DNA from 4 places in the Desulfosporosinus acidiphilus SJ4 genome. Region 1 is predicted to be linked to each of the others. Evidence: riboswitches for the same ligand, from Rfam matches in the RefSeq annotation. Region 1 holds a riboswitch; each other region holds the start of a gene.
The links. A riboswitch is a leader RNA that binds a small molecule or an ion and turns the genes downstream of it on or off. The one in region 1 is predicted to bind cobalamin.

Region 1 (3,515 bases):
GAACTTGAGATGTGTTACGACGAAACAAATAGATGCCCAATAGAATGATCCCTATTCCGAAGATAAGCGGCATGATCATTCCCATCCATCCATATCCGCCGCCTCCATAGCCGCCATATCCGTATCCACCGTTTCCCCAACCACCCATCATATTTCCCCATCCACCCATCATGTAAATTCCTCCTTCAAATTATTTTTAACAAATTACAGCTAGAAAATAATCTTTACCAAAAGTTAATTTCTATTCAAATCAATCCAAGAACTAAATTATAGCTTTTTAATAGATATAGTCTGCTTTTGTCCCGACAATTCTTGTTTTCTCTCATGATAGTCCTCACTATTAATCTCGCCCCGGGCATATCGATCATTTAAGATATCCATTGGAGTATGCAACTGAGATTCATGGTTCGTGCGACACGCCCCTCCGGCATTGGATGAGTTAAAGAAATAATACGCTACAAAGACTAGAATAATTAAACCAAACATCATTTGTGATTCCCCCTCTCATTAGTTATTAAGCTAAATTAGGTAATTACATCATATTGCCACTCTTGTTCAGACTCCTATTTCCGTTCATCATCGTAATTCCAGAACTGGTAGCACTACTTCCATTGGTCATCATGTTTCCTTCTGATTGACTCATAAATTGGTTCATCTTATTAAGATTGTCTTGTCCAATTTGGGCCTTAACATTAGGGTCAGAATTCATAAGACCTTGCATCGCCTTAACATCTCCTGTTTGCATGGCGTTCTGCATCCCCGCTGAATTATAGAGATCTTGCATGGCCGTCGAATTCATTAATGATTGATGTTGACCTTGTGAAAAGGTTTGCTGCATAAATCCTTGCATTTGACCCACCCATCCGCTGCCTTGTTGAGAAGTCGTTCCTGCTAGAGCTGGTAAAGCCATAACCCCTACTGCTAACGTTGCGGTTCCTAAGATGGCAGTGATCCTTTTACCAAATTTTTTCATTATATATTCCCCCTAATTTAATCTTCATTTTGAAGTTTTGTAGCTTTGCTTCATTCAATTTACTGATCTTCTATGTCCTTAGTGTAACTCAGGGATACGATCTTCTCATGAAAAAGTTGTGAATTTCTCATGAATTTAGAGGTGTATCACTCATCTTAGCCAAACTTTGTTTACAATTTTTAATGTATCCTCGTATTGGTCACTATACAACTTACTTACCTCATGGTATTATTGAAAAAACTAAATAGTTTAGAATAAGTGATTCCTTCTTGAGGGAAGGAATTGAAAAGGAAAGTCAGTTGAAAGCTGACACGGTACCCGCCACTGTAAAAGGGAATCAACTCACACCATGTCACTGGAATTCATCTGGGAAGACGTGAGTTGATGATGATCTTAAGCCAGGAGACCTGCTTATTCTAAGGTGAAAGCTACCTACGGGAATGTTAGGGGGTGTATACTTGTGTCGATAGGTCAACTCTTGTTGTGTGATACATGTTAAACTTTTTCCCTTCTATGATGAAGGGTTTTTATTTTTGTATTCCTAAACCGAATCTGGTTAACGTTCTTTTCATAAACAGTGGATCAGGAGGAAGAAAAAGTTGAAAGATATCACTCAGGCAGAGAAAAGTAGCCCTCAGTGGCTGCGTTATGGTATGGCAGTAACTGGGCTACATCTTTTAGGCCTAACAATGATGTTGCTAAATATATAACAATATCCGCAATTACTGGGATTTGGATTTTTATCGTACACACTGGGCTTACGTCAGCTTTTGATGCAGATCACATTGCAGCTATTGATAACACAGTTCGCAAAATGATTCAACATAACCAAGACCCCATGGGAGTTGGTAGGCAAAATTCCGGTTACCGACACCGTACCCGGCTGTAATAGAATCTCCTAACGCAAGATAATAGTTTGGCATTTTCTGTTTATCACCACCAGTTTAGATAGATACCAATATACGGTACGTAACCCAATATAAACTTGTGCAAGCTTTACTTTATAAATACAAGGAAACGGATCGACTCTAAACGATTTGTTTCCTTGTATTTATAACTATTTGGAACTATTTTATCCAGATATTACATAAAATGGATGCCGTCGTTCTAACTCCTGGCTGACCCCTATGTCATCAATCCGTGGGATTGATCCAGCGTGAATTTGAAGAGATTGGCTTAAGTACGATTAGTATTTCCCTGATGCAAGGGATTACGGCAAAAGTATCCCCTCCTCGTACTGTTTATGTTCATTTCCCACTAGGTCGTGTTACTGGTAAGGCGTCCGATGCCGAGACCCAGAACCAAGTATTTAAAGCTACCCTGAATCCTTTAGTTGATATCCAAAACCCCGGCGAAATTAGGAAACTGCCTTTTACATGGAAAGAGTAGGCTCAAGCCTACTCTTTTTCAACAACAATTATTCAAATATACTTCTCGTTATCAGCCATACAAATCAACTCGTTGTACGCTGCCATTTTTTTGTAACTCACGATTTTTTATCCCAAGCTTGCATCCCGCCATCTAAATTTAGAACTTGTTCATACCCCTTCGATTTGAGGAACTGACCAGAGGCGTCCCCCATTGGCCCTGTATGACAGACTAAGATGATCCTTTTATTTTTATCAAGTTGAGTATATTGCTTCTCAAAATCAGCAAATGGTATCAGAATGGCACCGGGTATGTGTTCATTGTTATATAAAACAGGCTCTCTTAAATCAACAATTAACGTATTATTAGCGATTCCATCATTTAATTGTTTTTTTAATTCCGCAACCGAGATGGACTTTACTTGATTACTACTATTATTACTGGTATTTTGGTTGGCACACCCTGCTATTATCAGTGATAATAGGCTAATCAATATGACCGAAAAAAATACTTTCTTCATATCTGCAGCTCCCTAAAAGTATTGTTGTCTTTGGCTATTTAGTGATGTTAGTGCCATTTATAACAAGCCAAGAGAAAAGAGGGAATACGTGAAACTCGCTAAAGTTAATCCTGTTGCTATCCACAATATAATTCTTTGTTTACCATGGACTAAGGATCGCCTTTTCCAGGTAACCCAATGGGCTATTCCTAAAAATATAAAACTTATGCTGATAAACGTCCACTGATATCTGGCAAAGAATGATAAGGTTGAAAACATTGAACCGCCCAGACCGAGCGGTATTACTAACGCCGGAAGCGTTCAGGCAAGACATCCAAAAGCGGCGGAAATCATTGTGAAAATCTGAAGAAATTTTTCTTTCCAATTGGCCATTTTTTCTCTCCTTAAACAAGAATTAATAGGGTATAAACATCAACCCACTACTCTATTCCTAAGTGTGAAGCCTAATAGTTTGCCTGCCCTATAAGCTTGATCGATTGCGTCCTTTTGTTCATCAAAACGGGGAGGACAATGTTCACTCTTAATCTCGTCGAGAAATCCGTGGTCCTTAACAACATTACCAACACTACAGTTTTCCCCATACCCACAAGTGTAACACTGGGAATAGCCATGAGCCACAACTGAACCAACTATCTCCAGCTTATTTGATTGCAT
Region 2 (3,515 bases), 550 kb from region 1:
TTTATTTTTTAACAAAATTTAGGGAGGAGTTTAAAGATGACTACACTGAAGAAAATTCATGGCCTTGACAATCTCAAAAAAGCGGATATCCAACAACTTGAGGCTGCTTTACAAGAGCTTACGAATGGAATTGAAAAACTCGATCAAGAGTCTATCTCAGGCATGCAAAAACGACTGGATGCTAAGATAAAGCCTCTTAGGAGTTTAGGTGTCTTGGAGGATATTTCCCAACAACTTGCAGGAATCCAACGCACTTCTCAACCGGAAATCAAGGGAAAAGCAGTACTTCTTATGGCCGGAGATCATGGAGTTGTAGCTGAAGGAGTCAGTGCTGCCCCTCAAGAAATTACTGCACAAATGTTCTATTCTTACTTAAATGGCGAGGCAGGTATCAATGTCCTTGCTCGAAATAGCGGAGCTAAAGTTATCTGTACCGACATAGGCATTGCCTTACCCTTAGATCCCCCTGAACTTATGGCCAACCGTGTCAAAAACGGAACAGGAAATATAGCCCATGGCCCGGCAATGACAAAGCAAGAGGCTCTTCTCGCTCTTCTCACCGGTGCAAAAGTTGCTGCAGAGGCAATTGACTCTGGAATCAATTTATTGGCAACAGGTGAAGTTGGTATCGGCAATACAACTCCCAGCGCTGCTTTAATTTCAGCTTTTACAGGCCATACGGTTGAGGAAGTTACAGGGCGCGGCACTGGATTAAAGGATGACGCCTTAAAGCATAAACAAGATGTAATCAAGCTGGCGATTCGGGTAAATGAGCCTGACCTTGCTGACCCTCTCGATACCCTTGCCAAAATCGGTGGATTGGAAATTGCTGCACTGGCAGGTGCAATCCTGGAAGCGGCCTACCAGCATGTACCCATTATTCTCGACGGTATTATCTCAACTGCTGCCGCACTTACAGCAGCTCAGATTGCTCCTCTCTCAGCTCTCTATATGATTTCTTCCCACAATTCAGAAGAACAAGGTCACCGGATAGCCCTCAAGCAACTTGGCCTCAAACCGAGGCTTGATTTTAACATGAGATTAGGTGAAGGTACAGGAGCTGCTCTCATGTTTCCGATGGTTGAAGCTGCTCTCAAGATCGCCGATGAAATGGCCACCTTCGAATCAGCAGGTGTAAGTACAGGAGACTTTTAATCATAAACCACAGAAATGCCGACTACGCACAGTTAAATACGATTTTATAGGTGCCCCAATACAGGGAGAATAGGGAAACCGATGAAAATTCGGTACGGACCCACCACTGTAATTAGACGATGAAAATGTACATATGCCACTGGGAGACTGGGAAGGCGTACCTTGGAGTCTATAAGTCAGAAGACCTGCCTATAGAATTATGCAAAGAGGACAATGGTAAAGTTCTAGCTTATTAAGCTGGAACTTTTTTGTACTATCAGATCTTAGTTCAAAATTACAGGAGATTGCCATGAATGTCATAGCAAAAATTAAAATTGATAAACTCAAGTTTCCGAATAATGAGAGTCTGGTCCTTAAAAACATTAATTTGGAAATTAATCAAGGAGATTTCATTGTCATTACCGGGGGGGTGGCCTCGGGAAAATCAGCATTATTGCACGTCATGACGGGTGCGATTCCTCATTACCATAACGCGGAATTATCCGGAACGGTAACAATTATGGGACAAGACATTAAAGAAATGCCTCTCAATAGAATGTCGGATTATATGGGATTCATGATGCAGGAACCCAATAATCAGATTATTAGTTTGAATGTCTACGAGAACGTTGCCTTCGGACTCGAAAATCAAGAACTTCCTTGTGACCAAATTGATCAGGTTGTTAAAAACACGCTGGAGTTTGTGGGTTTGGGGGGTTACGAAAAGAGACAAACTTCGTCTCTTTCAGGTGGTCAGGCCCAACGCATTGTTTTAGCAGGGGTATTAGCACTCAAAGTTCCGATTTTAATTCTTGATCAACCGACTGCTGAACTGGACCCACAAGGCCGTCAGGAGATCTATAAGCGGCTTGGAGAGTTAAATCAAACCCAAAATCTTACGATAGTCTTAGTTATGGACCGAATTGAAGAAGTGCTTAACTACGCTAACAGAGTTTTGATTCTTAAAGACGGTGAAATTATAAAGGAATACTCGCCCAGGGAATATTACTGGGACCAAATCAAGTACCGAAAAAAAATGCTCAGAACTGGCAGGCATTTCTTTCTTAACAGTAATAAACCCAAGGAGAGCATAGCTAAAATCAGTGATGTTTCCTATCAATATAATAATCAACTACCGGGTTGTGAAGATATTAATTTAGAAGTTTTTAAAGGTGATTTTGTGTCAGTTGTCGGTTTGAATGGTTCAGGAAAATCAACCTTGGCGAAATTACTGATTGGTTTGCTGAAGCCTGCCAAGGGTGAAATTCACTTGTTTGATCAGAAAATCGCTAAGAGGAACCTGAGAAAGATTTTGGCTCGTGTCGGATTTTTATTTCAAAACCCAGACCATCAGATCTTTGCAAGCACATTGGAGGAAGAGGTGGGTTTTTCCTTAAAGTTAAGAGGTGAACGAAATGACTTTCTCAATCAGAAAATTGATGAATGTTTGCAATTCGTAGGACTGGCGGAATACAAGGAAATGCATCCCCAGCGTCTAAGCCGTGGTCAGCGTCAACTTTTGGCATTAGCATCGATACTTGCCGGAGAGCCGGAGTTCATTATTGCTGATGAACCTACCTCCGGACTGGATGAGAACCAAGGTTACATGATTATGGAGAAACTCTACGACTTATCGAACAACGGCAAAACCATTCTGTTGATTACCCATGATCTGGCCATGGCCAAAGACTATTCAAACCGCTTAGTTGCCCTATATAAGCATCGCATCAGGCTGGATATTGAGACAAAAGACATAGAGCGACATCGTGAGGAACTGAAGGCGATTGGTCTGGATTTCCCAAACAGTGTTACTTTCAAGGAGGGTTATGATGACACGGGCACTTCCGAAGTTTGATCCCCGCACTAAGCTTGTCTGGTATATTTTGATGATTTACTTTGCACTGCTCAGTCAAACTGCTGCTCAATTAGGAATTACGTTACTGGTGTGTATTACGTCCTCGTTAATTCTAAGTGGTTCATTTAAACACTCTAAGGCTATGGTAATCATCCTTTTGCTTTTGGGACTTCAGATCTTGATTATTCAGTTACTGTTTTGCCGGGAGGGTACTTTGATCTATCAATGGGGCATCTTGAAAATCTACAGTGATGCTCTGCCGCTGGCGATTACCGGCATACTGAAAGCGACCCTGATTTTCTATACCAGTCTGCAGTTCTTTACCTCCGCCTCAGCTCAAGACTTTACCCTGATGCTTGTGAAATTTAAAATTCCCTATCGTTTTGCCATGCTGGTGGGACTGGGCGCCCGTTTTTTACCCCTTATGAAAGAAGAATATCAGTCGATCATCGACAGCCAGCGAACCCGGGGCCTTAAAATGGATAGCGTTTGGGATGACCTGAAAGCAATTATTCCAACCTTCCTG
Region 3 (3,515 bases), 1.5 Mb from region 1:
CAACCTTGCGTGCTTCTATTTCCATGTCATCACGGTCGCTCGAGGTACCGATCAAGGCATTAACCTTAATCCTTAAACCTTCCCCAATCCCACAGTATTTAAATTCCTTCCGTTTTTTGTTTCTGGGAATAACTATTCTCCCTTCTGCGATTCCCTGCCGGATAAACTCTACATCAAGATTCTCATCAGCTGCCACGGCCTCCATTTCCTCAGTAATGATTCCTGAACGTGCTTTTAAAACCTGGGTCATCTTATCTACCTTTCCCTTCTTAACAGCTATGTTTTGTTGTGTTCAGATACTTTGCGACAATTTCCATAGCACAATACTTTCCACACATGGCACAAGCTGAAGATTCGCCGCTATTTCGTGTTTTCCTGATCTCTTTTGCTCTCTGCGGATCAAGGGCCAATTCCAGTTGTCTTTTCCAGTTCAGGTTTTTCCGAGCCATAGACATTTCTAAATCCCATTGATGGGCTTCTTTCATCCCTTTGGCCAGGTCTCCGGCATGTGCAGCGATACGGGCAGCTATGACTCCCTCCCGTACCTGATCAATACTGGGAACGCCAATATGTTCAGCAGGAGTTACATAGCAGAGAAATTCCGCACCGGCCCAGGCACTGATGGCACCCCCGATTGCAGCATTAATATGGTCATAACCGGCAGCAATATCCGTAAGCAAAGGCCCGAAAACAAAATATGGGGCCCCCTTACAAAGGCTCTTTTGCAAAGTAACCGTCGCCTTTACATGATCAAGGGGCATATGTCCAGGTCCTTTAATCATGATTTGAACCCCCCCTTCCCGAGCCCGTCTGACCAGTTCTCCCAGGATTACCAGTTCCTGAACCTGCGCTCCGTCCAAAGAATCAGCCAGACAACCCGGCCTCATCCCGTCTGCCAGGCTTAGGGTAACGTTATATTTTCTGGCAATTTCCAATACCCGATCATATTGTTCGTAAAGGGGATTTTCACATTGATTGGCGATCATCCAACCAATTAGGTGAACACCTCCATAACTTACTAGTGGGTCAATACGCCCTTCTTTCTTTGCTCGTTCCACAACATCCATGGTTGTTGCACAGTGTAAAGCTAAGAAGTCAACACCATCGGCAGCATGACGTTCAATGACCTCAAACATTTCCTCGGCATCCATTTTCACACTCGAACCGTACTTTTCTCCTGCTTCAGCGATTGCCTGATAAACCGGCAGTGTACCAACTGGAACGGAAGCAGAATTTAGTGTCTCTTTACGCATCGTGTCGATATCACCGCTAACGCTTAAATCCATTAGAGCATCCGTGCCTGCTGTTAACGCTGTTTTGATCTTTTTAACTTCTTCGTCGATTACAGCATTATTACCGTAAAGACCGATACTGGCACTGACCTTTGTACGCAGCCCATTTCCTATCCCTATAGGAACAATAGTCTTATGATGAAAATTACAAGGGATTACTATTCTGCCAGCGGCAACTCCCTGCCTAATAAATTCCGGTGAGACGTTCTCCTGGGCTGCCACCTGATCCATTTCAGGTGTAATTATTCCTTCCAATGCTTTCGTTAACAAACTCATCATTATCCTCCCTATATGAATTTAATTTCTCTTGGTTTTCCTCTTGTTTTTATAGAATTGCTAGCTCCTTGTGTATCTTGTTATAAATAGACTTCATGGCCATCCGGGTTTACTAAAGTCCATTTTGTGCAAACGCTTTTTCAATTGACATACATTGGTTATGCTCCCATTATGAACTTCTGCGACTGACCTATAGCTACATCTCCCTCAGGAAATTCCCATGGGAACATCTGCCCCCTCCTCCCACGAAACTAGTAACTTAAAATAAAAACAAAAAACCCGCAACTCATTATGAGTGCGGATTTTTCCATCATCCTCACCTAAATCGACTTAGACACGAAGTCGATACTAAGTATTTTACAGGCAGGTCTCCTGACTTAGGTTCATAGCCTCCTTGCCTCCTTCCTCCTTACAGAGTGGTAATGACAATAGCTCCCCTTTACAGTGGCGGGTCCGTCCGGGACTTTCACCCGGTTCCCTATTCTCCCACATTGGGCACCTGTAAAATCTTGTTAAATTAAGCTAATATTACTTGAGAATATAGAATATGTCAAGCAACAAGCTCAAAATGTTGCTTTCATCCCTTCCTCGTAATCTACTCACTCGAACTCCATCTCCAAAAGCGGCTATTTCCTCTTGAAGGTTAGCCAAGCGAAACAGGTGAGGTGATTAGTTTTTCATACAGCGCATAAACATCGAGTACTTGCTCGGCAAAGCTTTTCTCGTCACTTTTGATCCATTTTTTAAATGCGATGTGAAATATTTCAACCGAAAATCGTGCGGCAAGCTCTGACAGTTCAATATCATATTTGACAGACAAAGCGTTTATGACAGACTCAATTAGCACCTGCCTTTTCAACAGCTCACGTTCCTGCAAATCAGGGTTGCTTTGAATAATTTGATTCCGTGCCAATACACGCTCCCGCGAACCATCAAAAAACTCAGAAATCGTCGCAAAACCGCCAACTGCAAGCTTCAGGGGCTTTCGCTCGACCTCAAAATTGTCAGTGATAAAAGCCGCGACCCGTTGCCCCAACGTATTGCTCGAGTCAAAAAGCACGTCCGATTTGTCCTTAAACTGCCGAAAAAATGTTCGCTCCGTCACACCTGCTAGACTCGCAATCTCCTGCACTGTCGTGTTTTCATAGCCATTTTTCATAAATAATTGTGCGGCTGCTAACTGCAATTTCTCTTTACTTTTCATTTTGCTCATTCCTATTTTTTAAATTTGATAGCACCACATATTTGTCAGTGTCTGACATTTTTTATTGACAACAAAATTCTGCAAAGGTATAATGATTTCAATGTCAGTTTGTGACATTATTTTATCAAAAAGAAGGTTAAAACACAATGAAAATTACAGTTCTGGGCTCACTCGGCAATATCAATCGCAACTATCTTCCACGCCTGATCGCTGACGGACATGATGTCACCGTCATTACTAGCTCGCAAGACCGAATCGCCGCTATCCATGCCCTCGGAGCCGAAGCTGCTGTCGGTTCAAACCGCGACGTCGACTTCCTCACCACAACATTCCAAGGCAGCGACGTTGTTTACCTCATGATTTCAGGCATCAACCCGATGTCAGGCGCTGACATGTGGCAGGCCGCCATAGAGCTTTCTGAAAATTATAAGACCGCCGTGCAAAGCTCAGGCGTTAAAAATGTCGTAAACCTCAGCTCGATCGGCGCTGACAACCCCAACGCCGGCATTCTTTATTGCTACCATTTTGGAGAAGACGCGCTCAACTCACTTGATGGTGTGAACGTTGTTCACATCCGCCCAGTCGGCTTTTTTAACAACCTTTTTGCCGACATGCAAAGCCTTAAAACTCAGCAAACCATCTTCAGTCAAGTTTCAGCTGACATCATGCGCGGCTGGGTTAGCCCCGTTGATATTGCGGATGTAGTTTACGCACTGATTTCCAACACCCCAGCGGGAAAAAGC
Region 4 (3,515 bases), 1.6 Mb from region 1:
CACGGCGAGTGAAACGGACCAACTCCAAAGCTGGCCTTCTAAAATAACCGGCCATTTCCGATTTCCAAAGTTTTAGTGTTAACAACACCTGCAAGCATTGTGTTAGCCCATGCCGTTGGTGAAAAATTGAAATAGAGAATGAGGCGATATAAGTGAATCCATATTTGTGGTTTTTAAGCATTGGCCATTTAATTGTAGATTTGAGCCAAGGGGTCCTTCCTATTATGTCTCCCTTCTTAGCGAAGAGCTTTCATCTTAGCTATTTTCAAATCGGTATCGTTGCGTTGGCTTTTACTTTTAGTTCAGCGATTATCCAGCCAATTTTCGGTGTTTTAAGCGATCGTTGCAGCATGCCCTGGTTAATGCCCCTGGGGCTTCTCCTTTCTGGTTTAGGTTTAGCTCTCACTGGCACTGTTAAAACCTACGGGTTGCTTTTACTTGTGGTGCTTTTGAGTGGTATTGGAGTAGCGGGATATCACCCTGAAGGTTCTAAAATAGCTCATTTCATTAGCGAGGACAGCAAAGCCGGGTCTTCGATGGCGATCTTTTCAGTGGGAGGGAATATAGGATATGGTCTAGGTCCTATGTTAGCTGCGTTTGTTTTGGGCTTTTCTGGTTTAGGTTCAATTCAGGGTGTAATGATTCCGGGAGCTTTGGCCGCTTTGGTCTTCGTGTTTCTATTACCTAAATTCAATAAATTACTAGCGAAGAATTTACATGTACGAAAAAATAATGGAGATCAAATGGATCATGAAAATCAAGTAGGAAGCCTCATAATTTTAATCCTGTATGTAACGATAAGGTCATGGATACAATCCGGCCTGGTTTATTTTATCCCTTTTTATTTTCCTAATTTTAAAGGAATTGAAAAACCTGATTATCTGGTGAGCACCTTTTTAATTGCCGGGGCAGTAGGCACAATTGTCGGCGGGCCTTTTGCCGACCGTTTCGGCGGGCGCAAGGGCCTATTGGTCTCTATGGTTCTTTGTTTAGCCACTGTCTACCCGTTTCTGCACCTAAATGGAATTGGGATCCCCATTCTCGCATTCATTGTCGGTGCCGCATTGATTTCGACTTTTTCTACCACTGTGGTTTTTGGACAAAGGCTTTTGCCTCGTAATATTGGGCTTGCTTCAGGACTGATGCTAGGTTTTGCAGTTGGTATGGGTTCTATCGGGGTAACATTACTTGGAGCTATCGCTGATCGTTTCGGCCTGCCCTTTACTATGAACATCATAAGCTTACTTCCTGTACTGGGCCTTGGACTTGCCTTTATCCTCCCGGATGTCAGGGCCTGGGGGGGTGCCGTGAAGTAAACACATAAGGTATTTAAGAAGAAACTGAAATGAATTAATTTCCTAATCCTTTCCGGACCCAAAAATCATGGCACTCCCCGAATGAGAGTGCCATGATTTTTCATTGTAAGGTTGCAGCCGGACCTTGGACAACATTATAAGACTGTCCAAGGATGTTCATTGTGGTTTGATCAGCAGCTTCAAGAGGATAATAACCTTTCTTAACCATCCACTGCCAAACATCATAGGCGTGATGTGATGACATTTTAAAAGCATCTTCTAAAAATGATCTTAAGCCAGGGTTGCCTGCTTCCATGGCTGACCATGCATATTCACGACCTGCTCTTTTTAAGGTCAGCATATAGGATGTAGCAATTTCTCTATCATTTAACGCGGTTAATTGTGTCCTTGGAGTAACCGATTGCACGTTTGTTTGTGATTCGGTGTAATTAGGCAGGGTATTGTTTAAGGGAGGAACTTGGAGGGTAGATGTCGGACCGTCCGGTCTGCTGAGATATTCAACTTTAATGTTATAATCCTTAACGTGGTAATCAAAATGTCCCTGAATAATGGACCTTAATTCCGGGTCTTTTACCTGACTAAGAAAGAAAGCCATATTTGTAATTGAATTAACACAACTCAGTGTTAATTCGTTGAGATTCAGGGCTTCATTGTTTGCTAATTTCATAATAATGGCAGCCTCCTTTTGGTATTTTGTCATTTTATATTGCTCAGAAGACTAACTTTTATTCTCGCTAACCGCAGCTTAACCGTCGGTTGTACCCTTGACCTACACAGTTTCTAATTTTGGTGATTCAAAAAACTCTTGTAATCTAAGCTTTTATAGATTAAAATACGATTAATTAAATTAAAAATCAGACATTAGAGGTGCCCTTTAAATAAAGGGAGAATAGGGAACTGGGTGAGAATCCCAGACGGACCCACCACTGTAAATGAGGAGACTTATATAAAGCCACTGGGTGACCGGGAAGGTGTATAAGTTGATGATTCTAAGTCAGGAGACCTGCCTATAATGTAGAACATGAATCAAGGCAAAGTTCATGGTCAAAAATCTGTTTCCTAGGGAGCAGACTTTTGACTATGAACTTTTTGTTCTGCTAAGAGAAAGGAGTGATAGAAGTTTGGGATATCAGGGTCGCGATATAGAAGCTGTTTTGATAAATCCAGAGCAATATCTAATTGCATCTTGTGATTCCTGCGGGGCAATCGGATTAAAAGAGTTTGATGTCGTTAAAGTATCTTGGTCGGTCACTGGAAGAATGACCACCAGAGTTGCCCTGCTGGAGGTCCTAGCCGTAGGCGCAGTACCGAAAATCATGACTGTGGCGATTTCTAACGAACCTTCTCCGACGGGTGAGGAACTATTAAAGGGGGTGAAAGAAGAGTTAGACTTTGCCGGGCTTAACCTCTCGATGGCTGTAAGCACCGAAAAAAATATACCGACCCAACAAACTGGGCTCGGCATAAGTGTCATTGGCACAGTTCGTACAGAACATCTGCGAGTAGGAACTTCACAAATTGGAGATGAAGTTTACTGCCTTGGTATGCCAAAAGTCGGCTCTGAACTTTGCAATCCGGAAGATCCAGAAATCGTACAGGTTACAGATCTGCAAAAGCTCTTAGAAGTTCTTGGAATCCATGACGTTATACCCGTGGGGTCAAAAGGAATTTTGAAAGAGGCCCAGCTGTTAGCCTCAAATAATAACAGTAAGTTGTTAATTAATCAATCCTGTTCTTTAGACTTAAATAAATCCGCTGGTCCATCCACGTGTCTTGTTTTCTCTGCTTCTTCATCAACAAAAGAGAATTTACTTTCTTTAAACCGGGATCAATTACAGCTTAATAAAATTGGTGCACTAATCTAATGAACTAAGGATATAACGGAGGAGATAAGAGAGCTGGGGAGATGGGGCATGACATAGTGAAATGAGGAATCGATGGAGGAATCGATGAAATAATCATTGAAACTATAACACAAAATTATGAAGCATAAAAATACTAACAGATGAGAATTAGAATGTAATTCTATAAACAAATGAAGTTTAATGTAAAACATATGAAATATTAAGGGGGAAAAATTAATGGGTCAAATCAACAACATGGAAACAAAAGAGGTCAAGCTGTCCGCCTGGAATGTCAAACGGCTTTCTGTCATGGCTATTTTCTTAGCCTTGAGTTATGTGGGTGCACTAATTAAAA

Region 2: linked by a shared signal. The riboswitch ahead of DESACI_RS16255 (ABC transporter ATP-binding protein) and the one ahead of DESACI_RS24940 (HoxN/HupN/NixA family nickel/cobalt transporter) in region 1 are both predicted to bind cobalamin.
Region 3: linked by a shared signal. The riboswitch ahead of thiC (phosphomethylpyrimidine synthase ThiC) and the one ahead of DESACI_RS24940 (HoxN/HupN/NixA family nickel/cobalt transporter) in region 1 are both predicted to bind cobalamin.
Region 4: linked by a shared signal. The riboswitch ahead of DESACI_RS11550 (AIR synthase family protein) and the one ahead of DESACI_RS24940 (HoxN/HupN/NixA family nickel/cobalt transporter) in region 1 are both predicted to bind cobalamin.

The regions. Positions count from the first base shown of each region.
Region 1 is NC_018068.1:4,103,090-4,106,604, forward strand. Features, by position in the region: gene DESACI_RS18825 (SHOCT domain-containing protein) at 1-172, opposite strand, end outside; gene DESACI_RS18830 (SHOCT domain-containing protein) at 268-489, opposite strand; gene DESACI_RS18835 (hypothetical protein) at 533-973, opposite strand; cobalamin riboswitch at 1,213-1,402, shown strand; gene DESACI_RS24940 (HoxN/HupN/NixA family nickel/cobalt transporter) at 1,611-1,862, shown strand; gene DESACI_RS18840 (hypothetical protein) at 2,114-2,362, shown strand; gene DESACI_RS23180 (rhodanese-like domain-containing protein) at 2,460-2,861, opposite strand; gene DESACI_RS25000 (putative mercuric transport protein) at 2,919-3,233, opposite strand; gene DESACI_RS18850 (flavodoxin family protein) at 3,273-3,515, opposite strand, start outside.
Region 2 is NC_018068.1:3,553,437-3,556,951, reverse strand. Features, by position in the region: gene cobT (nicotinate-nucleotide--dimethylbenzimidazole phosphoribosyltransferase) at 37-1,155, shown strand; cobalamin riboswitch at 1,187-1,362, shown strand; gene DESACI_RS16255 (ABC transporter ATP-binding protein) at 1,445-2,989, shown strand; gene DESACI_RS16250 (energy-coupling factor transporter transmembrane component T family protein) at 2,961-3,515, shown strand, end outside.
Region 3 is NC_018068.1:2,615,421-2,618,935, reverse strand. Features, by position in the region: gene bzaB (B12 lower ligand biosynthesis ThiC-like protein BzaB) at 1-250, opposite strand, end outside; gene thiC (phosphomethylpyrimidine synthase ThiC) at 270-1,568, opposite strand; cobalamin riboswitch at 1,914-2,086, opposite strand; gene DESACI_RS11945 (TetR/AcrR family transcriptional regulator) at 2,212-2,772, opposite strand; gene DESACI_RS11940 (NAD(P)H-binding protein) at 2,919-3,515, shown strand, end outside.
Region 4 is NC_018068.1:2,531,408-2,534,922, forward strand. Features, by position in the region: gene DESACI_RS11535 (DUF1287 domain-containing protein) at 1-76, shown strand, start outside; gene DESACI_RS11540 (MFS transporter) at 153-1,316, shown strand; gene DESACI_RS11545 (spore coat protein) at 1,417-1,983, opposite strand; cobalamin riboswitch at 2,165-2,341, shown strand; gene DESACI_RS11550 (AIR synthase family protein) at 2,438-3,181, shown strand; gene DESACI_RS11555 (ECF transporter S component) at 3,398-3,515, shown strand, end outside.